Regions from separate parts of the Streptomyces sp. NBC_00075 genome, predicted to be linked through region 3. Evidence: riboswitches for the same ligand, from Rfam matches in the RefSeq annotation. Region 3 holds a riboswitch; each other region holds the start of a gene.
What was found. Region 3 has a riboswitch for S-adenosylmethionine ahead of OG787_RS05070 (putative leader peptide). Riboswitches for the same ligand answer to the same signal wherever they lie in the genome.
Positions count from the first base shown of each region.

Region 1: it holds a riboswitch for S-adenosylmethionine, as region 3 does, so the genes downstream of both, thrC (threonine synthase) here and OG787_RS05070 (putative leader peptide) in region 3, are expected to answer to the same signal.
Region 2: it holds a riboswitch for S-adenosylmethionine, as region 3 does, so the genes downstream of both, OG787_RS36810 (aminotransferase class V-fold PLP-dependent enzyme) here and OG787_RS05070 (putative leader peptide) in region 3, are expected to answer to the same signal.

Region 1 covers NZ_CP108243.1:6,078,591-6,088,636, forward strand. The annotation lists gene OG787_RS26500 (extracellular solute-binding protein) at 1-926, shown strand, start outside; gene OG787_RS26505 (DUF3263 domain-containing protein) at 963-1,199, shown strand; gene otsB (trehalose-phosphatase) at 1,430-2,257, shown strand; gene OG787_RS26515 (trehalose-6-phosphate synthase) at 2,244-3,656, opposite strand; gene OG787_RS26520 (glucosyl-3-phosphoglycerate synthase) at 3,758-4,702, opposite strand; SAM riboswitch class I at 4,863-5,009, shown strand; gene thrC (threonine synthase) at 5,028-6,326, shown strand; gene OG787_RS26530 (MoaD/ThiS family protein) at 6,423-6,698, shown strand; gene OG787_RS26535 (cold-shock protein) at 7,161-7,367, shown strand; gene groL (chaperonin GroEL) at 7,701-9,329, shown strand; gene OG787_RS26545 (hypothetical protein) at 9,648-10,046, shown strand, end outside.
Region 2 covers NZ_CP108243.1:8,397,360-8,407,405, reverse strand. The annotation lists gene OG787_RS36820 (rhomboid family intramembrane serine protease) at 134-856, shown strand; gene OG787_RS36815 (Lrp/AsnC family transcriptional regulator) at 853-1,134, shown strand; gene OG787_RS36810 (aminotransferase class V-fold PLP-dependent enzyme) at 1,277-2,653, opposite strand; SAM riboswitch class IV at 2,694-2,811, opposite strand; gene trpD (anthranilate phosphoribosyltransferase) at 2,887-3,951, opposite strand; gene OG787_RS36800 (cytochrome bc complex cytochrome b subunit) at 4,094-5,737, opposite strand; gene OG787_RS36795 (Rieske 2Fe-2S domain-containing protein) at 5,734-6,801, opposite strand; gene OG787_RS36790 (c-type cytochrome) at 6,798-7,610, opposite strand; gene OG787_RS36785 (heme-copper oxidase subunit III) at 7,695-8,315, opposite strand; gene OG787_RS36780 (hypothetical protein) at 8,497-8,898, shown strand; gene OG787_RS36775 (Ig-like domain-containing protein) at 8,979-10,046, opposite strand, start outside.
Region 3 covers NZ_CP108243.1:1,129,708-1,139,753, reverse strand. The annotation lists gene OG787_RS05090 (dipeptide ABC transporter ATP-binding protein) at 1-753, opposite strand, end outside; gene OG787_RS05085 (ABC transporter permease) at 750-1,691, opposite strand; gene OG787_RS05080 (ABC transporter permease) at 1,688-2,647, opposite strand; gene OG787_RS05075 (ABC transporter substrate-binding protein) at 2,651-4,270, opposite strand; gene OG787_RS05070 (putative leader peptide) at 4,484-4,600, opposite strand; SAM riboswitch class IV at 4,636-4,749, opposite strand; gene OG787_RS05065 (AAA family ATPase) at 5,064-7,928, shown strand; gene OG787_RS05060 (protease pro-enzyme activation domain-containing protein) at 8,052-9,680, shown strand; gene OG787_RS05055 (Lrp/AsnC family transcriptional regulator) at 9,851-10,046, opposite strand, start outside.

The DNA of each region.
Region 1 (10,046 bases), 4.9 Mb from region 3:
CGGCCGACGACCTGCTCTCCATCCGCGTCCAGGGCAACTTCCTGCCCAACCTCGTCGACGCGGGCACCACGGACCGCACCCAGTACGGCCTGCCGTTCCTCGCCTCGACCCGCCTCCTCTACGTCAACAAGACCCTCTTCGCCGAGGCCGACCTCGAACCCCCCACCACATGGGCGGAGTTGAGGAACGCGGCGGAGGTCTTGAAGGACCGGGGCGTGAAATACCCGTACGCGCTCCCGCTCGGCCCCGAGGAGGCGCAGGCGGAGACCCTCCAGTGGCTGCTCGGCGGAGGCGGCGGCTACACGGGTGACACCGGCGAGTACGACATCGCCTCCGCCCGCAACGTCTCCACCCTCACCTGGCTGCGCGACCGCCTCGTGGGCGAGGGTCTGACCGGCCCGGTCCCACCCGACCGCCTCAACCGCGAGGCCGCGCTCCAGGCCTTCGTGGACGGCGAGGCGGGCATGGTCAGCGCGCCGGGCGCGCTCGTACGGGAGATCGCGCGGTCCGTCGACCCCGTGGCGTACGAGGCCGTCCCGATGCCGGGGCGTACGGCGGGCGTGACGGCGGCGACGGTCGGTACGTCGGACTGGATCGCCGCGTTCAAGGACGGCGGCCATGCCAAGGAGATCGGTACGTATCTCGACTTCCTGTACGAGGACAAGAACGTGGTGGATCTCGCGGGCACGTACCAGTTGCTGCCGGTGACGTCGTCGGCGTCCACGTCGATGCGGGCGAACAAGACGTACGAGGACCTGTGGGACGGCCTGGACGCGCTCGGCACCGCCCAGCTGTACCCGGTCGGCAAGCCGTCGTGGGCGGCCACGAGCCGGAACATCCAGAAGACGGTCGGTGGGGCTGTGGTGGGGGAGGGGGAGCCGGGGGAGGTGCTGGGGGCGATACAGCGGGCTGCGACGGTGGAGTAGCTCCGGGTGTCGGTGGTGGGGGCTACGGTTCTTTTCATGGACGACGGGAAGCGGCTGGGGCAGCGGGAGCAGGACATTCTCGCGCTGGAGCGGCGGGGGTTCGCGGGGCCGGGGGCGAAGGAGCGGGCGATACGGGAGGAGCTGGGGTTGGTGCCGGTGCGCTACTACCAGCTGCTGAACGCGCTGCTGGACGATGAGCGGGCGCTGGCGTGTGATCCGGTGACGGTGAATCGGTTGCGGAGGGTGCGGGAGGGGCGGCGGGGTGAGCGGTAGGGGGTGCCGGGTTGTTTTCGCCCCCGCCGCCCCTACCCGTCCCATCCCTGGGGGCTGCGCCCCCAGACCCCCCTTTGTCCTCAAACGCCGGACGGGCTGAAATACCAACTCCGGCCGGGGCTTGATCTTTTAGCCCGTCCGGCGTTTGAGGACGAGGGGGGTCTGGGGGCGCAGCCCCCAGGGATGGGAACGGGTAGGGGCGGCGGGGGCGAGAAAGATAGGGTCGGGCCATGGACTCGCTGCCTACGCCCGTGACGCAGGCCGGTCGTGAGGGGCTGGACGCCATTCTCCGGCGTCCCACCGGCGCCGTCGTCGTCCTCGACTTCGACGGGACCCTCGCTCCGATCGTCGCCGACCCCGAGCAGGCCCGCGCCCACCCCCGAACACTCGACGCCCTCTCCACCCTCGCCCCCCACATCGCCGCCGTCGCCGTCCTCACCGGCCGCCCCGCCGCCGTCGCCGTCCGACTCGGCGGCCTCGAACACCTCACGGTCCTCGGCCACTACGGCACGGAACGCTGGGACGCCGCCACCGGCAAGGTCACCGCCCCCGCCCCCCACCCCGGCGTCGCCGCCGTCCGCGCCGAACTCCCCGGGTTCCTCGAACGCCACGGCGCCTCGCAGGGCACCTGGGTCGAGGAGAAGGGGCGGGCCGTCGCCGTCCACACCCGGCGTGCAGCGGACCCGCAGGCCGCCTTCGAGGCCCTGCGCGAACCCCTCGCCGACCTCGCCACCCGCCACGGCCTCATCGTCGAACCCGGCCGCCTCGTACTGGAACTGCGCCCACCCGGCATGGACAAGGGCGTCGCCCTCCAGGAGTACGTCCGCGAGACCGGCGCCACCTCGGTCCTCTACGCCGGCGACGACCTCGGCGACCTCCCGGCGTTCGCGGCGGTGGAGAAGCTCCGCCAGAACGGCATCCCGGGGCTACTGGTGTGCAGCGGCAACAGCACCGAGGAGGTCACGGAACTGGTCGAGCGCGCCGACCTCGTCGTCGACGGGCCCGCCGGTGTCGTACAGCTGCTCCACACCCTCGGGCAGACCCTCACTCGCCGTTGAGCGCGTTCAGCTGGTCCAGGAACCACTGGGCCGGCGGCAGTGCCGTCGCCGCCGCTGCCAGGCGTTTCGTGCGTTCCGCCCGTTCCCCCGACCCCATGTTCAGCGCCTCCTCCAGAGCCCGGGCCGTCTCGACCACGTCGTACGGGTTCACGACGATCGCGTCCTCGCCCAGTTCCTCGTACGCCCCCGCCTCCCGCGACAGCACCAGCGCGCACCCCTCGTCGGAGACCACCGGGATCTCCTTGGCGACGAGGTTCATGCCGTCGCGGATGGGGTTGACCAGGGCCACGTCGGCCAGGCGGTAGGCCGCCAGGGAGCGGGCGAAGTCGTCCTTCACGTGGAGGACGACCGGGGTCCAGGTCGGGGTGCCGTACGTCGCGTTGATGTCGTCCGCGACCCTCTGCACCTCCGCCGTGTAGTCGCGGTAGACCGCCAGGTCCTGGCGGGAGGGGTACGCGAACGCCACGTGGACGACCCGTTCGCGCCACTCCGGGCGGTCCTCCAGCAGCTGTCGGTACGCCAGCAGGCCCCGCACGATGTTCTTCGACAGCTCGGTGCGGTCGACCCGGACGATGGTCTTCCGGTCGCTCCCGCCGATCTCCTCGCGCAGCGCCGCCATCCGGTCCGCCACGTCCGGCTCGTGTGCACGCCTGCGCAGGAAATCCGCGTCCGCGCCCAGGCCGTGCACCCCGATCAGGGTGTCGCCGAGGCCGCCTACCAGGTCAGTGCAGCAGGCCGTGAACGCTTCCGCCCAGCGTTGGGTGAGGAAGCCCAGGCGGTCCGCGCCGAGCATGCCGCGCAGGAGCTGTGCGGAGATGTCGTACGGCAGCATCCGGAAGTAGTCCGCCGGTGCCCACGGCGTGTGCGAGAAGTGGCCGATGCGGAGGTCCGGGCGGAGGGCGCGCAGCATCCCGGGGACCAGGCACAGGTGGTAGTCCTGGACCACCACCGACGCGCCCTCGGCCGCCTCCTTCGCCAGTGCCTCCGCGAACGCGCGGTTGTAGGCCTCGTACGACGCCCACTGGCGCCGGAACTCCGCGTCGAAGACCGGCTCCAGCGGGGTCTGGTACAGCATGTGGTTCACGAACCAGAGCACCGAGTTGGCGATGCCGTTGTACGCGTCCGCGTGGACGTCGGCCGGGATCGCGAGCATGCGCACGCCCGGCTCGCCCTCGCCGCGCCGTACCGCCTCGCGGTCGCCGTCGCCGAGGGCCGAGCAGACCCACAGGGCATCCGCGTCCGGGCCGATCGCCGACAGGCCGGAGACCAGCCCGCCACCGCCGCGCCGGGCGTGCAGCGAGCCGTCCTCGCGGACCTCGTACGTGACCGGGCCGCGGTTGGACGCGACCAGTACCCGGTAGTCGCCCGGACTGTCCTGTGCACCCTGCGTTGAAGCCATACGCCTCAACCTAGCCCGGCCCGGAAACAATCAAACGTACACACGTACGCCTCAGCCGTATACAAGCCCGCCGCGAGCCTTCCGGTGGCCCTGCACCGGCCTTACGCGACCTTCCTCCGCGCGTACTCCGCGATGTCCGCCATCGGCGGGCGTTCCTCCGTGTCCACCGAGTACGTACGTGGCTCGAAACCGTCCTCCCCGCGTTCGAACTGGGTGATCGCGGGACGGATGAGGTGGCCTCGGGCCAGGCGGAGCTGGGCGGTGCGGTAGATCGCGGCGGACATCCGGCCCAGGGCCTGACCGTCCTGGTGGCGGTGCTTGCGCACGCCCACGTCGACCTGGGCCAGCGCGTCGAGGCCGACCAGGTGGAGGGCGTCGATCAGCATGCCCAGCTCCACGCCGTACCCGACGGGGAACGGGAGCTGTTCGAGGAGCGAGCGGCGGGCCGCGTACTCACCGCCGAGCGGCTGGACGAAACCGGCCAGCTGCGGCCAGTGCATGTTCAGGAGGGGGCGGGCCATCAGTTCGGTGACGCGTCCGCCCTGGCCTGCTGCCTGGCCCAGCGGGCGGTCGTACATCGCCTTGACGAGGTCGACGCCGGGGTCGGTGAGCAGCGGGCCCACGATCCCGGAGACGAAGTCCGACGAGAACTCCTTCAGGTCGGCGTCGATGAAGCAGACGATGTCCCCGCTGGTGACCAGGAGCGAGCGCCACAGCACCTCGCCCTTGCCCGGTACCGCCGGGATGCGCGGCAGGATGTCGTCGCGGTGGACGACCCGGGCGCCCGCGGCGGCGGCCACCTCGGAGGTGCGGTCGGTCGAGCCCGAGTCGATGACGACGATCTCGTCGACGAGGGGGACCTTCAGCATCAGGTCGCGGCGGATGACGGCGACGATCTCACCGACCGTCGCCTCTTCGTTGAGCGCGGGCAGGACGACACTCACCGTGGCGTTCGAGGAACGCTTCGCGGCGATCAGCTTCTTGAGCGGGCGGTCACCAACGGACCAGGAGCGCGTGCTCAGCCAGCGCTCGACGTTCTCCAGCACGTGCGGCTCTCCCTTGCGTTCTCATGGGAAGCGCGTGATTCGCATCTCGCGGTTCGGACGGCTCCCACCACCATCCAAGCCTTCGGTTACAGTCTTGAACAACGCGGATGACCATCGCATGTCCGAGGTCGTCGGTGTTCACAACCTCACAACTTCATACCGCTCATCCAGAGGGGCAGAGGGATACGGCCCGATGAAGCCCCGGCAACCCTCCAGCCGGTCTTGTCGCATGTCATGCGCGAGGCTGCCGGCTCGGGAAGGTGCCAAATCCGTCTCATGGCGAGATGCGCCATGAGGAAGATGAGGAGAAAGGGCCTCCGCCTCCATGGCTGCGCAAACTGTCGAGAGCACCACGACGACCAGCAACGACTCCGTAGACCTCGGTCCCGCCACCGCGCTTTCCTGCCGTGAGTGCGGTCACCGCGTCCCGCTCGGCCCGGTCTTCGCCTGCGAGGAGTGTTTCGGCCCGCTGGAGATCGCCTACGACTTCTCCTCGTACGACACCGAGGAACTCCGCAAGCGTATCGAAGCGGGACCCGCGAACATCTGGCGCTACGCGCCGCTGCTGCCCGTCCCCGCGGACGTGGCGACCAAGCCCAACATCAACCCCGGCTGGACCAAGCTCGTCCAGGCCGACAACCTGGCCCGCGAGCTGGGCGTCGACGCCGGCAAGCTGTTCGTGAAGGACGACTCCGGCAACCCGACGCACTCCTTCAAGGACCGGGTCGTCGCCCAGGCCATCGAGGCCGCCCGGGTCTTCGGCTTCACCACCCTCTCCTGCTCCTCCACGGGCAACCTGGCCGGTGCCGTCGGCGCCGCCGCCGCCCGCGCCGGCTTCCGCTCCTGCGTGTTCATCCCGCACGACCTGGAGCAGGGCAAGGTCGTCATGGCCGCGGTGTACGGCGGTGAGCTGGTCGGCATCGAGGGCAACTACGACGACGTGAACCGCTTCTGCTCCGAGCTGATCGGGGACCCGGCCGGCGAGGGCTGGGGCTTCGTCAACGTCAACCTGCGCCCGTACTACGCGGAGGGCAGCAAGACCCTGGCGTACGAGATCTGCGAGCAGCTCGGCTGGCGGCTGCCCGACCAGCTGGTGATCCCGATCGCCTCCGGGTCGCAGCTCACGAAGATCGACAAGGGGCTCCAGGAGCTGATCAAGCTCGGGCTCGTCGAGGACAGGCCGTACAAGATCTTCGGTGCGCAGGCGGAGGGGTGCTCGCCGGTGTCCGTGGCGTACAAGGCCGGGCACGACGTCGTACTGCCGCAGAAGCCGAACACGATCGCGAAGTCGCTGGCGATCGGGAATCCCGCGGACGGGCCGTACGTGCTGGATATCGCGCGGCGGACGGGTGGGGCTGTCGAGGACGTCAACGACGAGCAGGTCGTCGACGCGATTCGGCTGCTTGCGCGGACCGAGGGGATCTTTGCGGAGACCGCCGGTGGGGTGACTGTGGGTGTGGCGAAGAAGCTGATCGAGAATGGGTTGCTGGACCCGACCCTCACGACCGTCGTGCTCAACACCGGTGACGGGCTCAAGACGTTGGACGCTGTGGCCGACACCGGGCTCACTGCGACGATTCGGCCCAGTCTTGAGTCGTTCCGGGAAGCTGGGCTTGCTTCCTAAGAGGTAGAGGTCGTTGTTCGTCTGCGGGCCTGTGGGGGCTGGTCGCGCAGTTCCCCGCGCCCCTTCGGGGCGCTCCACCTGACCGGAGGTTCCATCGTGAGCGTCAAAGTCCGCATCCCCACCATCCTGCGTACCTACACCGGTGGGCAGGCCGAGGTGACCGCCGAGGGCGGGACCCTTGCCGAGGTGATCGCTGATCTGGAGAAGAACCACACGGGGATCGCCGCCCGGGTGCTCGACGACCAGGGCAAGCTGCGGCGGTTCGTCAACGTGTACGTCAATGACGACGACGTCCGGTTCGAGCAGGGGCTGGAGACGGCGACGCCGGACGGTGCGGGTGTGTCGATCATCCCGGCGGTCGCCGGAGGCTGATCGGCTGATCAAGGGTTCGATACCCACCAGTAGTAACCGTCGGTAACTTTGATTACCGAGAGTTCATCGAATTGCCCCCTCCGTGAGAGAAGCGGAGGGGGCAATTCTGTATGGTTGAGCGGGGTACAGTTGGGGAAGCCGCACCACTTCGCCTGCCGCACGAGTATGAATTCCTGCCGCGCACCCATTGAGAAGTAGCCAAAGTGTGCAGGCCTTTTGCGTTTTTTGCTCCCTTTGTGGGGCCCGACTTGCCCTGAATTCGCGTGAATTCTCCGCATATTCCATGACCTGGTGTGCCCGGATTTCTCGTCCGATTGACCTGTTGCAGAGGGCAGTTGGACAGATACATTCGGCCGCGGTCGACGCGTTCCGGCGCACACTCCCACCGGTTGGGGGGGTGAGGTCTGACCCGGATCCGCGAAGTGCGGATCCGTGCAAGGGCCAGTAATAGGGGAGTTAGGCATGGCTCAGGGCACCGTCAAGTGGTTCAACGCGGAGAAGGGGTACGGCTTCATCGCGGTCGACGGTGGTGCGGATGTTTTCGTCCACTACAGCGCGATTCAGATGGACGGCTACCGCACCCTCGAGGAAGGTCAGCGGGTCGATTTCGAGATCTCGCAGGGCCAGAAGGGGCCGCAGGCGGACATGGTCCGTCTGGCGACCAGCTGAAGCACGCGCCGGCGCACCGCAGCGACGTTCTTCTTCCTTCATCGAAGGATTCGAAGGGCTCGTACCCCGTGGGACCTCACGGGGTACGAGCCCTTCGGCGTGCCTGGGCGTCCCCGTGTTCACCTGCGGATCTTCGAGAGCCGCTTGCACTCGACAGGGGCGAGTGCTAATCATTGGCGTTAGCACTCTGAAGGTGAGAGTGATAACGAAGGACCGGGTCGGTGAGGCCCGCAGGCCAGGTGGTGCAAGGAACCATCGGGGCAGGCTGGCCGTCCGTCGCGGGCGCCAACGCGGTCCGGAGCAATCCACCCCAGTCCGGGAGGACCACTTCACATGGCCAAGATCATCGCGTTCGACGAGGAGGCACGGCGCGGTCTCGAGCGCGGGATGAACCAGCTCGCCGACGCCGTCAAGGTCACCCTTGGCCCCAAGGGCCGCAACGTCGTCCTCGAGAAGAAGTGGGGCGCCCCCACGATCACCAACGATGGTGTTTCCATCGCCAAGGAGATCGAGCTTGAGGACCCGTACGAGAAGATCGGCGCCGAGCTGGTCAAGGAAGTCGCGAAGAAGACGGACGACGTAGCCGGCGACGGCACGACGACCGCGACCGTCCTGGCCCAGGCGCTGGTCAGGGAAGGCCTGCGCAACGTGGCCGCGGGTGCGAACCCGATGGCCCTGAAGCGCGGCATCGAGAAGGCCGTCGAGGCCGTCTCCGGTGCACTGCTCGACCAGGCCAAGGAGGTCGAGACCAAGGAGCAGATCGCTTCGACCGCCTCCATCTCCGCGGCCGACACGCAGATCGGCGAGCTGATCGCCGAGGCGATGGACAAGGTCGGCAAGGAAGGCGTCATCACCGTCGAGGAGTCGCAGACCTTCGGTCTTGAGCTTGAGCTCACCGAGGGCATGCGCTTCGACAAGGGCTACATCTCGGCGTACTTCGCGACCGACATGGAGCGCATGGAGGCGTCGCTCGAGGACCCCTACATCCTCATCGCCAACTCCAAGATCTCCTCGGTCAAGGACCTGCTCCCGCTCCTGGAGAAGGTCATGCAGTCGGGCAAGCCGCTGCTGATCATCGCCGAGGACGTGGAGGGCGAGGCCCTCTCGACCCTGGTCGTCAACAAGATCCGCGGGACCTTCAAGTCCGTCGCGGTCAAGGCCCCGGGCTTCGGCGACCGCCGCAAGGCGATGCTGAACGACATCGCGATCCTCACGGGTGGCGAGGTCATCTCCGAGGAGGTCGGTCTCAAGCTCGAGAACACCTCCCTGGACCTCCTGGGCCGGGCGCGCAAGGTCGTCATCACCAAGGACGAGACGACGATCGTCGACGGCGGCGGCTCCGCCGACCAGGTCGCCGGCCGGGTCAACCAGATCCGCGCCGAGATCGAGAACAGCGACTCGGACTACGACCGCGAGAAGCTCCAGGAGCGCCTGGCGAAGCTCGCGGGCGGCGTGGCCGTCATCAAGGCCGGTGCCGCGACCGAGGTCGAGCTCAAGGAGCGCAAGCACCGCATCGAGGACGCCGTTCGCAACGCGAAGGCGGCCGTCGAGGAGGGCATCGTCGCCGGTGGTGGCGTGGCCCTGCTCCAGGCCTCCTCGGTCTTCGAGAAGCTGGAGCTGACGGGTGACGAGGCGACCGGCGCGAACGCCGTGCGGCTCGCCCTGGAGGCCCCGCTCAAGCAGATCGCCGTCAACGGTGGCCTCGAGGGTGGCGTCATCGTCGAGAAGGTGCGCAACCTTCCCGTCGGTCACGGCCTCAACGCCGCGACCGGTGAGTACGTCGACATGATCGCCGAGGGCATCATCGACCCGGCGAAGGTGACGCGCTCCGCGCTTCAGAACGCGGCGTCCATCGCCGCGCTCTTCCTCACCACCGAGGCCGTCATCGCCGACAAGCCGGAGAAGGCCGCGGCCGGCGCCGGCGCCGGTGGCGGCATGCCGGGCGGTGACATGGACTTCTGATCGACCCCGGTCGATCACCGTCCTTCGTTCCGAGGGCGGCACCCTTCTCCTTACAAGGAGGGTGCCGCCCTCGGGCGTTTGCGGGACCATTGACGGGTGCTGTTCGGGGGAACTGGCGGAAGACGCGGCAGTCGGTACGGAGGGGGACCCGGGGGTCCCGGCCAACCGGGGCCGCCTCCCGAGCCCGCGCCCGAGACGTCGCTGCCGGAGCGGGCGCCGCTCAAGGGGCGGGGGGTTCATACGGCGTTCGTGGGTGGGGGAGTGGGGCTGGCGGGGCTGGTCTTTCTCTTCCTCACGGTGCAGGGGCCGGGTGGGGGCATGTCCGCGGGCGCCCCGCCGGACCCGGGCGGCGGCCCGGCCGTGACCGCTTCGCCGGTGCGGCCGACGGCGGGCGATGGGGCCGGGGGAGCCGGGGGAGCCGGGGTGACGGCTCTGCCGACCGTGGAGGGGACCGGCCGCGACACCGTGGACGCGTCCCCCCGGCCCAGCGGTGAACCGCCTTCTCCCCAGGACCCGGTCCCCGTGACCTGGGTGCCCTTCTTCTCGGGTGACGTGACGCTGGACGAGTCCCCGCTCGACCTCGACCGGGCCCCGCCCCGGCCGGGCAGCGCCGGTGACGCGCTGGCGGGCGTGGCCGAAGGCCAGGTGTACGTCGGGGTCGGGCGGGCCCAGTCGCTGGCGAAAGCGGTGCCCGGCTCGACGGTCTCCTCGCCGGAG
Region 2 (10,046 bases), 7.3 Mb from region 3:
GTGTCCGTGCTGGCCAGTTTCCCTGGAGCGTGTGGCTCGTAACCCTAAGGCCTGGCGGGTACCCACCGCCCGTCCGTCCACAGCGGCGAGGCGATCTGCACGGTTCGATCCCCTTACGTCATGCTCTGTAGCCATGATCGGCAAGTTCGAGAAGTGGCGTACGCCGGCCCGGTCGGCGCCGGTGACGTACGGCCTGATCGCCGTGTGCTGTCTGCTCTTCGTCATCGGCCCCGCCTCGGGCCTCAACCCCGGCTACGGCACCGGGGACGCCCTCCTCGCCGCCCAGCGCGCCTACTTCCGCCGCTGGGGCGTGGTCCCCGCCGACCTCTTCACGGGCGCCCCGCGCGCCACCCTCACCCCGGCCACCGCCCTCTTCGTGCACGGCAGCTGGGTCCACCTGCTGGGCAACATGCTCTTCCTCTACGTCTTCGGCGCGATGACCGAGGAACGCCTCGGCCACCTGGAGTTCGCCCTCTTCTACCTGGGCTGCGGCTACCTCGCCCTGCTCGGCTACGCCGCCGCCAACGCCGACTCGCAGCAGACGCTGGTGGGGGCGTCCGGTGCGATCTCGGCGATCCTGGGCGCGTTCCTGTACCTGTTCCCCGGCGCCCGTGTCACAAGCCTCTTCCCGTTCCTCTTCTTCCTCCCCCTACGCTTCCCGGCCTGGCTGACCCTCCCCTTCTGGGCGACCCTCCAGTGGGTGGCGGCGGGGAGGGCGTCGTCGGGCCCCGGGGTGGCGTACCTGGCGCACGTGGTGGGCTTCGGCCTGGGCTTCGTCTACGCGTGGGTGAGATATCGCGGTGCGACTAAAGTGAGGGCCCCAGTGAAGGCGCCCGAGGGAGAGAACCAGCCGTGATCACCGCGATCGTGCTCATCAAGACCAGCGTGGACCGGATCCCCGAGATCGCGGAGAGGATCGCCGCGCTGGAAAGCGTGAGCGAGGTCTTCTCCGTCACCGGCACGTACGACTTGATCGCGATGGTCCGCGTCAAGGCCCACGAGGACCTGGCGGAGATCATCCCGGGCAGCATCAGCAAGATCCCGGGCGTAGAGGCAACGGACACCCACGTGGCATTCCGCACGTACTCCCAGCACGACCTGGAGGCAGCGTTCGCCATCGGCCTGGACGGCTGACTTTTCCAGCCCGGGCCAGCACTCTCAGCCCGTCCGGCGTTTGAGGACGAGCGCGTTCAGCGCGACAAGGGGGGTCTGGGGGCGCAGCCCCCAGTGGGGGTCCCCCCTCTGGGGGAGGGACGGGTAGGGGCGACGGGGGCGATCAAACCGCCGGAACGCACCGCCCGTCCTCAGTCCGGTACTGCCACCGAGCCCCGTCCCGCACAAGCTCCTTCACCGCACCCACGAACCGCTCGACATGCTCGTCCGGCGTACCGGCCCCGAAGCTGACCCGGATCGCGTTCAGCGACTTCTCGCCGGGCGCCGCCTCAGGCGCCCCGCACTCCCCCTGCGTCTGCGGGTCACTCCCCAGCAGCGTCCGCACCAGCGGATGCGCACAGAACAACCCGTCCCGCACCCCGATCCCGTACTCCGCCGACAGCGCCGCCGCGAAGTGCGAACTGTTCCACCCCTCGACGACGAACGAGATGACCCCGACACGCGGAGCATCGTCGCCGAACAGCGAGAGCACCCTGACCTCGGGCACCTCCGCCAGCCCCGCCCGCACGGTGTCGATCAGGTACTGCTCCCGGGCCACCAGCGAATCGAAGCCGGCCTCGGTGAGGGCCTTGCAGGCGGCGGCGATCGAGTAGGCGCCGATCACGTTCGGCGACCCCGCCTCGTGCCGCGCGGCGCTGTCGTGCCACTCCACGTCCACTCCCCCGTCCGCACGCCGCGTGACCTTACGGCTGGCGCCACCCCCGGCGAGGTACGGGTCGGCCGCGCGCAGCCAGTCGGCACGTCCGGCAAGGACACCCGAGCCGAAGGGCGCGTACAGCTTGTGCCCGGAGAAGGCGACCCAGTCGACGTCCAGGTCCTGAACGGAAACGGGGTGGTGCGGGGCGAGCTGGGCGGCGTCCAGGACGATCCGGGCGCCGTGCGCGTGGGCGACGGCGGCCAGCTCCCGTACGGGCCACAGCTCACCGGTGACGTTCGAGGCGCCGGTGACGCAGACGAGCGCCGGGCCCTGACCCTCTTCAATGGACGCAGTGCGGGCGGCGAGGGCCTCCTCCAGCGTGGCCACGGCCTGCTGCGGGGTGCGCGGGGCGTTGAGGTAGGTGACCTGGGCGTCCTTCCAGGGCAGCAGCGAGGCGTGGTGCTCGGTCTCGAAGACGAAGACCTGGCAGCCGTCGGGGAGGGCGGCGGCGAGCAGGTTGAGGGAGTCGGTGGTGGACCGGGTGAAGATCAGCTGGTCGTCGGCCCGGCAGTCCAGGAACTCCGTGACCGTCCGGCGGGCGTTCTCGAAGAGGTCCGTCGACAGCTGGGAGAGATAGCCGGCCCCCCGGTGCACGCTGCCGTAGTAGGGCGCGTACGCCGCCACGTCGTCCCAGACCCGCTGGAGCGCGGGCGCGCTGGCCGCGTAGTCGAGCGCCGCGTAGGTGACCTCGCCGCCGGTGACGAGCGGGACGGTGACATCACGGCCGAGAACGGGCAGCGGTGCACAAGTGGTCTGGGCGATGGCAACGGTGGAGACAGACACGACGAACTCCTCGACGACCAGGACCCCTGGTTTCGTGAGGGATCCGCGCTTGCCGTGAGCCTTGCTGCTCACGGCCTGGTCTTCATCCCGGGGCACCCCGCCACGGACGGAGGGTTGCCGGACAGTCGGCCGGGGCCTCATGACTGTCACTCATGACCTGGTGCAGAAAATACGTGAAGTGATCGACGCCCCGCAACCCGTGTCCGGATCGCGGGACGCCCATCGGCACGGAACTACTTGTTGCTGGCCGCCACCCAGCGCTCCAGCGTCCGCTTGGCCGCACCCGAGTCGATCGACTCGGCGGCCTTCTCCATACCGGCCCGGAGCTGCTCGGCGAGCGGTCCCCCCGTCGGGTCCAAGGCCACGAGCGCCGCCGCCGAGTTCAGCAGTACGGCATCACGTACAGGCCCGGTCTCACCGTCCAGCAGGCGCAGCGCGACCTCCGCGTTGTGCCCGGGGTCGCCGCCGCGCAGCGCCTCCACCGGCACCAGTTCGAGTCCGGCGTCGCGCGGGTCGAAGGTCTCCTCGGTGACCTTGCCGTCCCGGACGATCCAGACATGGGAGGTGGCCGTGGTCGTCAGCTCGTCGAGGCCGTCGTCACCGCGGAAGACGAGGGAGGAGTTGCCTCTCTCGGCGAAGACACCGGCGACGATCGGCGCCATCAGCGGGTCGGCGACACCCACCGCCTGGGCCTTGACCTTCGCCGGGTTGGTCAGCGGACCGAGGGCGTTGAACACCGTACGGATGCCCAACTGGCCGCGGGCGGCGCCCGCGTGACGCAGCGCCGGGTGGAACTTGATGGCGAAGCAGAAGGTGATGCCGGCCTCCTCGGCCACCTCGGCGACCCGCTGCGGGGTCAGGTCGAGGTTGACGCCGAGCTTGCCCAGGACGTCCGAGGAGCCCGACGCCGACGAGGCCGCCCGGTTGCCGTGCTTGACGACCTTGGCGCCGGTGCCGGCCACGACGAGCGAGGACATCGTGGAGATGTTCACCGTCTTCGCGCCGTCGCCGCCCGTGCCGACGATGTCGACGGTCCGCCCGGACACCTCGATGACGTTCGCGTGCTCGTACATCGCCCGGACCAGGCCGGTGATCTCCTCCACCGTCTCGCCCTTGGCCCGCAGCGCCACCACGAACCCGGCGATCTGCGCGTCGGTCGCCTCGCCCCGCATGATCTGGTCCATCGCCCAGGCCGTGGCGTCGGCGCTCTGGTCCCGGCCGTACAGCAGGGCGTTCAGCACCTCGGGCCAGGAACGGCCCGCCGCGGTGTCGCCTCCTGCGGGGGTCACAGCGCTCATAAGGCCGCTCCAGGGTGTCGTACGAGAGGAGAACTCTCGACAGTCAGAAAGTGTGCTCCCACCCTATCCAGCCAGGAGCACGGCGAAGGGCCCCGTCCGGTGATCGGACGGGGCCCTTCGACTGTGTGGCGAAGCGAGGGGATCAGTGGTGGCCGTGGCCGCTCGTGATCTCCTTGTACTCCTCGGCGGTCGGCTTGGCGATCTGGCCGTCCTCGCCGTAGTACGACTTGCTGAGCTTGGCCCGCAGCTTCTCCGGGCCCTTCACCTTGCGCTCGACACCGTTCTCGTCGACCGTCGCGCCGATCGCGGCCGGCTCGTACTGCTCGTGAGCCGTGAGCGTGTGCAGGGCCTCCTGGCTGAGCGGCTCGTGCACCTCGATGAACTCACCGTGCGGCAGGCGCTTGATGATGCCCGACTCGCGGCCGTGCAGCACCTTGTCCTTGTCGCGGCGCTGGAGGCCGAGGCAGATCCGCTTGGTGGCGATGAACGCGAGGACCGGGGCGACGAAGAACGCGATGCGTACGAACCAGGTGATCGCGTTGATCGACAGATGGAAGTGGGTGGCCCAGAGGTCGTTCCCACCACCGATCAGCAGCACCATGTACCAGGTGATCCACGCGACACCGAAGGCCGTACGGGTCGGCGCGTTGCGCGGGCGGTCCAGGATGTGGTGCTCGCTCTTGTCGCCGGTGACCCAGGACTCGATGAACGGGTAGACCGCGATCGCGACCAGGACCAGCGGGAAGATGATCAGCGGGATGAACACACCCAGGACGAGTGTGTGACCCCAGGCGTTGATCTCCCAGCCCGGCATGACACGGATCAGACCCTCGGAGAAGCCCATGTACCAGTCGGGCTGGGCGCCGGTGGACACCTGGTCCGGGCGGTAGGGGCCCATGGTCCAGATCGGGTTGATCGAGGCGATCGCCGCGATGACCGCGATGACACCGAAGACCAGGAAGAAGAAGCCTCCGGCCTTCGCCATGTAGACCGGCAGCAGCGGCATGCCGACGACGTTGTTGTTCGTCTTTCCGGGGCCCGCGAACTGCGTGTGCTTGTGGTAGAAGACCAGGATCAGGTGCGCCACCAGCAGGCCGAGCATGATGCCCGGCAGCAGCAGTACGTGGACCGAGTAGAAGCGGGCCACGAAGTCGCCGCCCGGGAACTCGCCGCCGAACAGGAAGAACGACAGGTACGTGCCCACGACCGGCACGGACAGGACCGCGCCCTCCATGAAGCGCACACCGGTGCCGGAGAGCAGGTCGTCCGGGAGCGAGTAGCCGGTGAACCCGGTGAACATGCCCAGGACGAACAGCAGGAACCCGAACACCCAGTTGACCTCGCGGGGCTTGCGGAACGCACCCGTGAAGAACACGCGCATCATGTGCACGAACATGCCGGCGAGGAAGATCAGCGCCGCCCAGTGGTGGATCTGCCGGATCAGCAGACCACCGCGCACATCGAAGGAGATGTGCATGGTCGAGTTGAACGCCTCGGACATCAGCTGGCCCTGGAGCGGGACGTAGCTGCCGTGGTACTCCACCTCGTTCATCGACGGGTGGAAGAACAGCGTCAGATACACACCCGTGAGGATGATGATGATGAAGCTGTAGAGGCAGACCTCGCCCAGCATGAACGACCAGTGGTCGGGGAAGATCTTGCGCATGTTGGCCTTGGCCAGGCCGTAGATGCCCAGCCGGCCGTCGGCCCAGTCGGCGACCCGCTCACCGGCGGGCGCCTTCTCGCGCGACGAACGCGCGTCCGTGGTGTTTGCCGTAGTGCTCATCCGCGCTCCCAGAAGGCAGGACCGACGGGCTCGGAGAAGTCGCCGAGCGCCTCAAGGTAGCCCTCGTCGTTCACACCGATGCGCAGCTGCGGCAGGGCGTGACCGGCGGGGCCGAAGATCACCCGGGCGCCGTCGGAGAGGTCGAAGGTGGACTGGTGGCAGGGGCAGAGCACGTGGTGCGTCTGCTGCTCGTACAGGGAGATCGGGCAACCGACGTGGGTGCAGATCTTCGAGTACGCCACGATGCCCTGGTAGGACCAGTCGAGTTCCTGCTTGTCCTTGATGTTGTCCGGCTGGATGCGGACGATCATCAGGGCGGCCTTGGCGATCTCGGTCTGGAACTCGTGGTCGTCCTCCTCCAGGCCCTCGGGCTTGGCGAAGGTGAGTGAACCGACCACGACGTCCGAGGGACGCAGCGGCTCGTTGGTGTTCATGTTGACGAGCAGCTTGCCCTTGGACCACAGGGTGTGGCGGAGCTTCGTCCCGGGCAGCGGGCCGAGGTCGCGGAGCAGGACGACGCCGGAGAGCGGGAACAGGGCCAGCGCGCCGAACATCGTGTTGCGGACCAGCTTGCGCCGGCCGATCGCGGACTCCTTGGCGCCCTGCTTGAAGTCGGCCAGGACCTTCGCCTTGACCTCGGGCGGCGCCGCGATCGCGTGCCGCTCGTCGACGAGTTCCTCGTCGGACATCAGGGTGCGGGCCCAGTGGACCGCGCCCGCGCCGATCGCGAAGAGCGCGATCCCGAGGGTCAGGCCCAGCGCGAAGTTCAGCGCGTTGATGTGCCCGATCGGGAAGACGTAGATCGCCTTGTCGTGCGGGATCCCGACGTACGAGGCGATGAAGCCGACGGTGGCCAGCATCGACAGCGTGAACATGAAGGCGACCGCGCGCTCGGACCGCTTGGCGGCCCGCTCGTCGATGTCCTGGACGCGGTGCTCGTGGGGCGGCAGCCCCGGGTCCGCGAACGGGTCCTTGTCGTCGGCTACGCCCACAGCACCGTGATTGTGCTGGTCGGTGGCCCGCTCGGCGGGCAGGTTCTCTTCTGGAATGTCTTGGCTACTCATGACTTCTTGGCCTTTGCGGTCCGAGCGGCGACCCAGACGGCGACCGCGATGAGCGCTCCGAGGCCGAAGATCCAGGCGAACAGGCCCTCACTGACCGGTCCGAGACCGCCCAGACCGAGACCGCCGGGCTCCACGGTGTCATCGCCGTTGACCGCGTCGAGGTACGCGATGATGTCCTTCTTGTTCTTCTCCGACAGCGTCGTGTCGGGGAAGGACGGCATGTTCTGCGGGCCGGTCTGCATGGCCTCGTAGATGTGCTTCGGGTCGACACCCTCAAGGTCCGGGGCGAACTTGCCGTGCGTGAGCGCACCGCCCTTGCCGGTGAAGTTGTGGCACTGGGCGCAGTTGGTCCGGAAGAGTTCGCCACCCTTGGCGATGTCCGCGCCGTCGGGGCCGTACTGCTCCTCGGTCGGCACGGACGGACCGGCGCCCAGCGACGCGATGAACGCCGCGAGCTGGTCGATCTCGGCCTGCGAGTAGATGTTCTTCTTCTTCGGGATCTGCGCGCCCTGCGAGGTCGCGGCCGGCATACGGCCGGTCGCCACCTGGAAGTCGACCGCCGCGGCGCCCACACCCACCAGGCTCGGACCGTCGGAGGTGCCCTGACCGCCGGTGCCGTGGCAGCTTGCGCAGCCCACGGAGTACAGCCGCTGCCCCTCGGTGATGGTGAGGGACTGGGCGGTTTCATCGGCCTCTGCCTTGCTCGCGGGTGCGAGTGTGGCGTACAGCCCCCCGACGGCCGCCAGCGCGATGAGTAGGACGACGACCGCCGCCAGCGGATGGCGTCGTCGTGCGGAGAGCTTTTTCACGGATTACCCCGGTGTCAGGATCTTCAGCGTCGAGTCTTCTGGGAGGTATCGGGCGGACCCGATGTGAGGATCGGGCGGGCCCGGCTACTTGATCATGTAGATCGTGGCGAAGAGCCCGATCCAGACGACGTCGACGAAGTGCCAGTAGTAGGACACGACGATCGCGGCGGTCGCCTGCTCATGAGTGAACCTTCGCGCCGCGTACGTCCTGCCGAGGACGAACAGGAAGGCGATGAGACCGCCGGTCACGTGCAGGCCGTGGAACCCGGTGGTCAGGTAGAACACCGAGCCGTACGGGTCCGACGAGAGCGAGAGGCCCTCGTGCTTGACCAGTTCGGTGTACTCGAAGACCTGACCGCCGATGAAGATCGCACCCATCACGAAGGTGACGATGAACCACATCCGGAGCTTCTTCACATCACCGCGCTCGGCGGCGAACACGCCGAGCTGGCAGGTGAGGGAGGAGAGCACCAGGATCGTGGTGTTGGCCGCCGAGAACGGGAAGTTCAGGTTGGAGGCCATCTCCTTCCAGTGATCCGGACCGGTCACCGATCGCAGGGTGAAGTACATCGCGAAGAGGGCCGCGAAGAACATCAGCTCGGAACTCAGCCAGATGATGGTTCCGACGCTGGTGAGGTTCGGCCGGTTGACCGACGGGTGCGCGTGCCCGGTTTCTACTGTCGTTGCTGTCGCCACGACCGACATTATGTCGGTCGCTTATCCCGCCCTCACCCCGGGGGGTGCCGTTCGGAGTGTTGGTGGGGTGTGTCCAGCCCGTATGGCCCATCGGACAGCCGTGTGAGCGGTGTTCCGACGGTGTTCAGACCGGGGGTCCGAAGGAGTAGCATCCGGCTGTCCGTACGACGCTGATGTCTCGGAGGGAACAATGCAGCCGACCGCCACGGTGCTGGTCTACAGCGACGACTCCAACACCCGCGAGCAGGTGCGGTTGGCGACGGGGCGGCGGCCTGCGCCGGATGTTCCCGCCGTCGAGTTCCTTGAGTGTGCGACTCCCGCTGCTGTCCTCAGGGAGTTGGACAAGGGCGGGATCGATGTGTGCGTGCTTGATGGTGAGGCCGTGCCCATGGGGGGCATGGGGATGTGCCGGCAGATCAAGGACGAGGTGTTCCAGTGTCCGCCGGTGCTGTTGCTGATCGGGCGGCCTCAGGATGCGTGGCTGGCGACGTGGTCTCGGGCGGACTCGGCGGTCACCTTGCCGGTGGATCCGGTGGAGTTCGCTTCTGCGTTGGCTTCTTTGTTGCGTTCGCGGAAGGCACTCAGCGCCTAGTGGGGTGGGGCGTTCGGTTCGTTGGCGGGTGCTGCGCCGTAGTGGCTTGTCGCGCAGTTCCCCGCGCCCCTGAAGGCTCCTCAGGCTGACGCCGGTCGTAGTCTTGCCGTCTGGACAGTGGTCTGGCCTGCTGTTGTGCCGTTTGTCAGGGCGCTTCCCGCTTGCCACTTCTGCCAGTCGAGGTTCCAGTCGCCGAAGCCGTTGCCGAAGGTTTCCATGGTGTCGCCGTAGGAGTTGACGACCTTGACGACGTCGCCCTCGCGGACGTTGTCGAAGAACCACTCGGCGTTGCCGGTGCTCATTCCGGTGCAGCCGTGGCTGACGTTGGCGGAGCCCTGGGAGCCGACGGACCAGGGGGCGGCGTGGACGTACTCGCCGCTCCAGGTCACCCGGGTGGCGTAGTAGACCGGCAGGTCGTAGGACTCGGCACTGCCCTCGGCTATGCCGATACTGGTGCCGCGCATGCGTACGAAGTACTCCTTGCCGAGTACGACCTTGACGCCGTTGCGGGTCTCGAAGCCGGGCTTGCCCGTGGTGACCGGGATGGTGTTGATCACCTCGTCGTTCTTGTAGACGGTCATCTCGTGGGACGACGCGTCCGTGACGGCGACGACCCGGTCGCCGGTGGTGAACTTCAGGGGCTTGGCCGTGCCGCCCCAGAGGCGGTCGGCGACCTTGATGCCGGGCAGGTTGCTGTGCACCCGGACGGTGGCCTTGGCGGGCCAGTACTCCTTGGGCCGGTAGTGGAGTTCCTTGTCGTCCACCCAGTGCCACGCGCCCTCGACGGCGGGGGTCGAGTCCACCTTGAGGGCGCGCTCGACTATCGCGCGCTGCGCCTTCTCCCGTACGGGCTGGCTGAGTTCGGCCGTCACCGGCCGGCCCACGCCGTAGGTGCCCGCCTTCGGGCCGAAGGTGACGTTCAGGCGCTTCTTGGTGGTGGGCCTGCTGGTGTCGAAGGCGATGGTCTCGCGGCCGGGGGCCCCGTCCTCGTCCTCGGTGCTCACGTGGACCGTGTAGCGGGCGCCCGCGGCCAGGGGTGAGGTGCTGTGCCAGCGGCTGCCGTCGGCGGAGAGTTCGCCCGCCACGTAGCGTCCGGTCGCGTCGACGGCCGTGACGTCCGTGATGCGGCCGTCGGAGTCCTCGGAGGT
Region 3 (10,046 bases):
ACGGGTCTCACCCGCCTCGACGACCCTGCCCTGCTCCATCACCACCAGCCGCTGGGAGCGGTCGGCGGCCACCCCGAGGTCATGGGTCACCAGCAGGATCGCCGTGCCCAACTCCTCGGTGAGATGCTGGAGATGGTCGAGGATGACGCGCTGCACGGTGACGTCGAGCGCGCTGGTCGGCTCGTCGGCGATGATCAGCCTGGGCTTCGCGGCGATGGCGATGGCGATCAGCACCCGCTGCCGCATACCGCCGGACAGTTCGTGCGGGTACTGCCGGGCACGGACGGCCGCGTCGGGCAGCCCCGCCCGGTCCAGTACCGCGACCGCGTCGGCGGCCGCCGTACGACGGGTCGCCAGACCGTGGATGCGCAGCACCTCGGCGACCTGTTCGCCGATCCGCTTGACCGGGTTGAGCGAGACCGTCGGGTCCTGCGGGACCAGCCCGATCTGTGCGCCGCGCACGGTGCGCAGCTCCGCCTCCGACAGCGTCGCCAGGTCGTGCCGGCCGAAGCGGACCGTGCCCGCGTCGATGGTGCCGTTCGCCGCAAGCAGCCGGGTGACGGCGTGCGCCGTGGTGCTCTTGCCGGAGCCGGACTCGCCGACCACGGCGGTCACCTGCCCGGGCCGGACGTCGAGGTCCACGCCCCGCACCGCCGGTACGGCACTGCCACGGGTGCGGTACGACACCGACAGGCCGCGGATCTCCAGCAGTGGTGCGGTCACGTCCTCACCGTTCTCTTGTACGTCGGTCATCGCCGGGACCACTCGCCGTCCAGCGCCCGGGCGATACGGTTGGTGGCCAGCACGGTCGCGGCGATGGCCAGACCGGGCAGCGCGGTCAACCACCAGGCGTTCGCCAGGTAGTTGCGGCCGTCGGAGATCAACGTCCCCCACTCCGGGGCCGGTGGCGGAGCGCCGTAGCCGAGGAAGCTGAGCGCCGACACGGCCAGGATCGAGGCGCCGAAGTCCAGCGTCGCCAGGACGATCACCGGGCCGGCCGCGTTGGGCAGGACGTGCCGTCCCAGCACCGAGTACCAGCGGGCCCCGCTCGCGCGGGACGCCTCGACGAACACCGCCTGCCGTACCCGCAGCACCTCGGCGCGCGCCACCCGGGCGAAGGAGGCGACGCTCGCGATGCCCACCGCGACCGCCACCTTCACCGTCCCGTACCCGAGCGCGGTGACGAGGGCCAGCGACAGGAACAGCGCGGGGATGGAGAGGAGGACGTCGACGAAACGCATCAGCACGTCGTCCACCCAGCGGCCCACGAACCCGGCGACCACACCGAGCAGACCGCCGACCACGAACGCGACCAGGACCGCGATGATCGTGGCCTTGAGGGAGAGCTGGGCGCCGTGGACCACGCGGGAGAACACATCGCGGCCCAGTTCGTCCGTACCGAACCAGTGACTCCCGCTCGGATCACGGAAGTTCTCGGACGGCACCCCCTTCAACGGGTCCTGCGAGGTGAAGAGGTCCGGCCAGAAGGAGGCCAGCACCACCAGCACCACGACGACGGCCGACAGCAGCAGACCGGGACGGCGCAGCAGGAACCGCAGCACCTCCCGTACGTCGGTCCGGCGACGGCCCGGGTCCGTGGGGGACCCGGCCCCGACCGGGCGGGCGGGACCGGGAGCGGCCTCCGCCCGGCCGGCCACGCCGTCGACGTCCTTGGCGAGACTCTGGCTCATGCGAAGCCCGCCCCCCTGTCCGAAGCGACCACGATCCGCGGGTCGAGGAGCGGATAGACGAGGTCGACGAGGAGATTCGTCGCCACGAAGATCAGCGCCCCGAACACCACCACCCCCTGGACCAGCGGGATGTCCTGGGAGGTGACCGCGGCCGCGGTGACCCGGCCCAGTCCGTCGCGGGAGAAGACCGTCTCGACGACCACCGAACCGGCGACCAGCTGCCCGACCAGCAGACCGACGACCGTCAGCGCGGGCAGCGACGCGTTGCGCAGCGCGTGCCGCAGATGCACCCGCCACCGGCCGGCGCCCTTGGCCCGCGCGGTCTCCACATAGGCCTGGTCCAGGGCCGTGAGCAGGCTCTTGGCCAGCACCTGCGCGACCTGCGCGCCGGTCGGGATCGCCAGCGTGACAGCGGGCAGCACCAGCCCCTGGAACCCGTCGTTGCCGAACGCCGGGAACCAGCGCAGCCGGAAGGAGAACGTCTCGACGAGCAGCAGCCCCACCCAGAACGTCGGGACCGACACCCCGAGCGGGGGCAGCGACAGCAGCAACTGCCGCAGCCACCGCCGCGAGGTGTACGTCGCCACCACCGCGAGACCGGCGCCGAACAGCACCGCGAGGAGCAGCGCGGTGCCGGTCAGCTGGAGCGTCTGCGGCAGCGCGTCGGCCACCGTGGAGGCCACCGGGCGGCCGGTGGAGATCGCGTCGCCGAAGTCGCCGCGCACCGCCCGGCCCAGATGGTCGGCGTACTGCACGAGCACCGGCTTGTCGAAGCCGTACTCGTGCCGCAGCGCGGCGAGTTGGGCCGGATCCACCTGCCCGGAGTCCATCCCCGCACTCGCCATCGCGGTGACCGGGTCACCGGGCAGGAAGTCCAGCACCAGGAACGACACCGTGTACGCCGCCCACAGCACCCCGACCGCCTGCGCCAGCCGCTTGATCACATACCGGCGCATGTCCTAGCCGATCCAGGTGTCGTGCAACTGGACCCGGCTGCCCGAGTCGAAGGCGAGACCGTGGACCTTCTTCGTCACGGCCAGCTGGGTCTGGAGCTCCACCACCGGGACGTTGTACGCGTTATCCACGATCAGCTTCTGCGCCTCGGTCACCAGCTGCTGTCGCTCGGTGGCGTCCGTGGTCGCGGCCTGCCCGGCCAGCGTCGTGTCGAGCGAACTGGCGGGCAGACGGTAGAAGTTGGCCAGCTTGCTGGAGAAGGAGCTGCGCAGGATGTCGGGGTCGGCGCGGGTCACGTTGCTCCACACCAGGTCGAAGTCGCCGCCCTGGAGCGTGGTGGCGAACTGGCTGACCTGGCCCTGCTTGAGCACCACGTCGATCCCGACGTCCTTCAGCTGCTGCTGGACCAGCTCCAGCGCGGGCTGGTTGGTGGCGGCGTTGGGGAACCAGGCGATGGTCAGGCTCAGCTTCTTGCCGTCCTTGGCGCGGATGCCGTCGCTGCCCGTCTTCCAACCGGCCTCGTCCAGCAGGGACTTGGCCTTGGCCGCGTCGAAGGCGAGGTCGGCGGAGAGGTCCGTGTAGTCGGGCGTCGTGTGCGCCAGGACGCTGGTCGCCGGCCGGGTGCCGGTCGGGAAGACGGTGTCGGCTATCTGCTTGCGGTCGACGGCGGCCAGGATCGCCTGCCGCACCTTCGCGTCCTTCAGCACCGGCCGCGAGTTGTTGACCCCCAGGCCGAACACCACACCGGGGTTCGCCCGGCGCAGCAGCGTGACCTGACCGCCCCCGAGCGCCGCCTCGTTGGCCCTGCCGACGCTGCTGATCGCGTCCACCTGCCCGGACTGGAGACTGCCGGCCCGCACCCCCGCCTCGGGCACGACCTTGAACACCAGCTTGTCCAGATAGGCCTCGCCCTTCTTGGACCACAGCGCGGAGCCCCAGTCGTACCCGGTGCGCTTGACCAGGGTGATCGACTGGTTCTGCACATACTGCTTCAGCACGAACGGCCCGGACCCGATCGCGCCCTCGCTGCACTTCTGCTGCGGGGACCTCTTCACGCTCGCCGACGACTCGATGCCCAGCGAGTGGGTCGAAGTCGCTTGCAGGAACTGGGCGTTGGGCTCCTTGAAGGTGACCTTGACGGTGAGCGGGTCCACCACGGTGGTGCTCTCGACGCTGCTCAGATAACCCTGGGGGAGACTGCCCAGCGCGCCGAGCTTCGGCACCGCGTCGAAGTTGTCCTTGACGACCTGCGCGGTCAGCTTCGACCCGTCGCTGAAGGTGACGCCCGACCGCAGATGGAACGTGAACTGTGTCGCGTCGGCGTTGATGTCCCAGTTCTTGGCGAGCCACGGCACGATCTTGCCGGTCTCGGGGTCCTGGTCGGTGAGGGAGTCCACGGTCTGGCGTACCGAGTAGATGCTTTCGTTGCTGCCGGACTGCTGCGGGTCCACGCAGCCGGCGTCGGAACCCACCGCGAAGGTCAGGGTGCCCCCGGACTTCGGCCGGCCGCTTCCGCCGCTGGTGTCGTCACCGCCCGACCCGCAGGCGGTCAGCAGAACACTGGCGGTCAGCAGGGCGGCCAGGGGCGCCCGACGGGAGAGTCTGGAATCCGGGAGTGCTGTCACGGAGGGTTTCTCCTACTCGTATCACCAGGCACGGGGTGCCGTGCGAGGCACGGCCGTGCATGGGTGTGCGGCCCCGGCCGGCTCGACACCGGCCGCGGGGGAGCGCTGTACAGACATGTGGTCAGGGGGAGGCGACACCGGGAGCGGTGGCAGGGGGAAAGCGCGCAGAGGCGCCGGCCGGTGACGGACGTCAACCGGCGCGGGCCGGGCTCGTCAGGATCGACAGAGGCAGCTGGTGGAGCGCTTCAGATCGATGTGGCGTCGGCGCGAGAGCCGGGAGAAGGGCGTGGCGTCGGCGAAGGAGGCAGGCAGGTCACCGCTGTGCCGCATACCGGTCCTCCCTGATCTCCGGCCCCGGTCGAGGGGCCACGCGCTTGCGGGAATCGTCGGTGATCCCGCCGGGCTTTCACCTGGAGCACCCCACCGCGCGGGAGGGTTGCCGGTCAGCGAGCCAGGGCTTGACGCTGACACTCAATGCCGGACGCGATCGTACGGAGCGGTCTTGTCGTACGTCAATGCCGGAAAGGGGCATCCTGCGCGGGAAGGCGGTCCGTCTCACGTGCCGGGACAGCGCGGGGGACGAACCTCCTCCGTGCCCCGCGCGAGGCGGAACTCCAGGCGACCGAGCCGCTGTTGCCGACGGCACCGCCGCGGTGACCGCATTGACAAGCCGAATCCACCAGGGCTGTCATGAGCACATGATCCAGTGCCCCGCGCCCCGCCCCCGACGAGCCGACGGCCCCGCCCCCGGCTCCGGGGCCGGGCGTGGGCGACCGCCACGGGTGTACCGCCGGTGAGCGGTCGACGCGAGCTGCTCGACACCGCCCGGGCGGTTTTGACGGAGCGTCACGGAGTGCTCCTCCACGGCCCCGAGGGCATCGGCAGGTCCACGCTCGTGGCCGCCCTCATGACGTCCGCGCCGGGAACAGTGCTGTACTGCTCGCCCGCCCCGGAGGACGTCCGGCTCCCGTTCGGCGGTCTCGTCGACCTGTTCGCCCGGGTGCCGGAGGGCTGCCTGGAGGCACTGCCGTCCGAACCCCGGGCGGCACTGCGGGCGGCCCTGCTCCTCGGCCGCGAACCCACCGACGGCCGGAGCCTTCTCGCGGTGCGTGTCGCCGTCCTCGAAGTGCTGCGCGCCCTCGCCGCCGCAGGCCCTGTCCTGCTGGTCGTCGACGGTCTCCAGTGGCTCGACGAGCCGACCGCCGAGGTCCTCGCCTTCGCCGTACGCCGGGTCGAGGGCCTCGGCATCCGGATGGTGGCCACCGAGCGGGTGGCCGAGGGCGAGCAGCCCGAACGGCTGCGCTGCTGCCCGCCGGACACCGTCGAACTCCCCGTGCCACCGCTCGGCGACGACGAGGTGGCCCACCTCGTGCGCACCACCGTCGGCGCCGAACCACCGCCGGGCGTCCTGCGGGCGATCCAGGACACCGCCGCCGGAAACCCGTCGTACGCACAGGAGTTGGCGCGAGCCGCCCCGCGCGACCCGGTGCCCTTCGGCCGGCCACTGCCCGTACCCCGAAGACTCCGCGACCGACTCCTCGACCGGACACGCTCGTTGCCGCAGCCGGCTCAGCACACCCTCCTCGTCACGAGCGCCGCCGCCCATGCCACCCTCACCCTCCTGCGCGCCGCCGGACTCCCCGACCCCGCCGCCGATCTCGCGGCGGCCGAACGCATCGGCGTCGCGGAGGCCGACGCCCACGGCACCGTACGGTTCCGGCATCCGCTGCTCCGGGCCGCCGTCTACGCCGACGCACCGGAACACGGGCGCCGCGAGGCGCACGCCCTCCTGGCCCGCGCCGCCACCGAGCCCGTGGAACAGGCCCGCCATCTTGCCCTCGCCCACCCGTACGAGGACGAGACCACCGCCCGCACACTGATGTCGGCGGCCGAGGCCGTACGCCGCGACGGCACCCCCGACGCCGCCTTCGAACTCGCCGGGCTCGCCGCCCTGCGTACTCCCGCCGACCGCCCCGAGGAGCGCGCCGACCGGCTGCTCGCCGCCGCCGAATACGCCTGCGACGGCGGGCTGTCGGAGGAGGCCGCCCGGGCGGCCCGAACCGTCCTCGCCGGGTCGGGCTCCGCGCGGCGGCGGGCCCGGGCCCGGGTGATCCTGCTGCGCAATGCCGGGCAGGCGCTGGAGGGCACCCGTGACCTGATCGAGGAGGGCCTGCGGGACGCGGCCGGCGACCCGGAGGCGGAGGCCTGGCTGCACTACTGGGCGGCCGTACGGGGGCTGCTGTGCGGGGAGTTGGCGGACGCGGCCCGGCATGCCCGGCGCGCCGCCCGGCAGGGGCGGTCGGTCGGTGACACGGACACCAGGATCGGGGCCCTCGCCACCCTCGCCCGGGTGCTGTCCCTGGCCGGCGAACCGGTCGCCGCCGACGCGGCCCTGGAGGAGGCGCTCGCCCTGGCCGGCGGCGCCGACGCCGGCCCGGACAGCTGGGGACTGATCCGGATGCGTGCGATCCTCGCCCTCGACTCCGACAGGGTCGTCGAGGCCGGGGAGCGTGTCACCCGGCTCCTCGCGGAGATCGGCGCGTTCGCCGGGGTCGAGGAGACCGTGGCGACCCTGGTCGCGCTGACCCGTATCCAGGTGCGCGCCGGGCACTGCGGGGAGGCGCTGCGCACCGCCGCCCGCTGCTCGCGCACCCTGACCGGGACGGGCGTCCAGACCGCGCCCGCCCTGTACGCGGCGGCGCTCGCGGCGACCGCCGGCGGCACCGCGGAGGAGGCCCGGCGCCTCGCCGAACAGGCGGTACGGGCCTCCGAGGCGGACGGCGACCGGCTGTTCCTGCTGCGCGCGCTGGCGGTGCTCGGCCAGGCCCAGCTGCTCGACGGCGACCCACGGGGTGCCGCTGCCGCCGTCGAGACACTGCAACGCGTCAAGCGGCTGGGTGAGGCGATGTGCGCGGCCGACCCGCCGCTGCTGCACTGGTACGCCGACCTGGCCGAGGCCCTGGTCGTCCTGGGCGAGACGGACGCGGCCGGAGCCGTCCTCCAGGATGCCCGTACGCGGGTGTCCCGCGATGCGCCCGGGAGCGTACTGGCGGCTCTGGACCGGGCGGAGGGGCTGCGGGAGGCGGCACTCGGCCGGGCGAAGGAGGGGGCGCTGCGGCTGCGTACCGCCGTGGACCGGCTGCGTCGGCTCCCGTTGCCCGTCGAGCTGGTGCGCGCCCTGATCGCCCTCGGCACGGTCGAGCGCCGCGCACGGCACCGGAGCGCGGCGCGGACGGTCCTGCGCGAGGCGGCGGAGACCGCGACCCGGATCGGCGCCGCTCCCCTCGCGGCACGCGCCCGGGACGAGCTGGTGCGGCTGGACGCCGGGGACCGCGCCGGTGAGGCCGGCGGCCCCGAACTCACCCCCACGGAGGCCAGGATCGCCGAACTCGTCGGCGGCGGGGCCACCAACAGGGAAGTCGCCGCACGGCTGTTCATCAGCGTCAAGACGGTGGAGGGCGCCCTCTCGCGGGTCTACCGCAAGCTCGGCGTCCGTTCACGCACCGCGCTCGCGCACGCGATGGCGGTCGCCGTCCTCGCCTCCGGGGCCGCCGTGGGATACGGCGACGACGACCAAGTGACCCCCGTGACACAGGGAGTGACGGTGAGTCAGCCCGGGCGGATCCGAATGTCCCGCACACCCGACACACGCCGTTGACGTGACATGCGCAGTTAACACGGAGAGCAAGGGTTCCCCCGCTTATGGGGGAGGGGCCGCCGTTCCTACGGTGAAGCCGTTCCGCTTCTGGGACAGCCACCCCCCACTCCTCGGAGGACGTCAGTGAAGTCACGTCTGAAACTGCTCGGACTGGTCGCCGCACCGGTCCTGCTCGCCGCAGCCGTCCCCACCGCCTACGCGGCGAACATCGCGCAGCCGCACGCGACTCGGGCGGCCGTCACCGGAGACGTCCTCAAGGGCCTGAACATCCACGCGACCCGCACCGGCAAGGTCGCCGCCGGGAAGCGCATAGCGGTGGCGATCAGCCTCACCCCCAGAAACGCCAAGGCGCTCGACACCTTCGTCGCCAAGGTCAGCGATCCCAAGTCGAGTTCCTACGGCCACTATCTGACGAAGAGCCAGTTCGCGGCCCGCTTCGGCCGGACCGACGCCGAGGTCGAGCAGGTCAAGGACTACCTCCGCGCGCAGGGCCTGACCGTCGGCAAGGTCCACTCGGGCAACCTGCTCGTCGACGCCAGCGGCACGGCCGCCCAGCTGGAGAAGGCCTTCGGCACCAAGCTGTCGACCTGGAAGGACACGGCGTCCGGACGTTCCTTCTACGCCAACGACGCCGCGCCGACCCTGCCGTCCTCGGTCGCCGCCCTGGTCAGTGATGTGGCGGGCCTCAACAACCGCGTCCAGCTGCACCACCAGTCGACGTCCCGTGTCGCGCCCCGCAACGGCCCGGGCGGCGGCTACACCCCGGCCCAGCTCAAGGGCGGCTACAACGTCTCCGGCACCTACACCGGCAGCGGCCAGAAGATCGCGCTGCTGGAGTTCGACGGCTTCCAGCAGTCCAACATCACCAAGTACGACACCAACTACAGCCTGGGCTCGCCCACCCCGACCGTGTCCAAGGTGGACGGCGGCTCGGGCGCGCTCGGCGACGGCCAGGTCGAGGTCGAGCTGGACATCGAGGTCCTGCACGCCATCGCCCCCAAGGCGAACGTCACCGTCTTCGAGGGCCCCAACTCCGACGCCGGCGAGGTCGACACGTACCAGGCCATCGTCGACAGCGGCATCCCGACCACGTCGATCAGCTGGGGCGCCGCCGAGAGCGCCCGCACCACCTCCAACATCAACGCAGTGGACGCCGTCTTCAAGGCGGGCGCCGCCCAGGGCCTCGGCTTCTACGCGGCCTCCGGCGACGACGGCTCCGACGACGCGGGCGACGGCGGCACCTCCGTCGACTACCCGGCCAGCGACCCGTACGTGACCGGCGTCGGCGGCACCAAGCTGACCGTGACCTCCGCCAACGCCTTCAGCAAGGAGGTGGCCTGGTCCGGCGGCGGTGGCGGCAAGTCCTCCGTCTTCAAGATCCCCAGCTGGCAGACGGCCGTCCAGAAGAGCGCGGGCGGCGGCTACCGCCAGGTCCCGGACGTCTCGGCGCACGCCAACCCCAGCCCCGGCGTCTCGATCTACTCCCAGGGCTCCTGGTCCTCGGTGGGCGGTACGAGCGCGGCGGCGCCGGAGTGGGCGGCCTTCGCGGCCCTCTACAACCAGCAGGCCGCGGCGGCCGGCGAGGCCAACCTCGGCTTCGCCAACCCCGCCCTCTACTCGGCGAGCGGCACCGGCTTCCACGACATCACCAGCGGCAGCAACGGCGCCTACTCCGCCGCCACCGGCTGGGACTTCACCACCGGCTGGGGCTCGTACAACGCGGCGACCCTGGCAAGCAAGCTCCTCGGCTGACCGAGCCGACCGAACACACCACAGCGCGGGCCGGGACGACTCCCGACCCGCGCTGTCGGCGCCCCAAAGGGGCGCGGGGCTGTATCGATATGCGGCTCCGCCGCGTGGGCGCGACCAGCCACAACGCCGCCGCAGCGAACCGACAACACCGACTGGCACCCAGCGGAGCGTCACCCCTGCGGATGCCGCAGGGGCACCACCCCCACGCACCGCCCCTCCCGGTCCAGCAGCCGCCCCATGTGCTTGACCGTCCGCAGCACCACCGAGCGGTCGTCGACCGTGAGACGCGGCAACTGCCGGGACAGATGGGCCTCGAAGTCGTGCACGTCGTGCAGGTCCCGCAGCCACACGTCGATCACCAGGTTG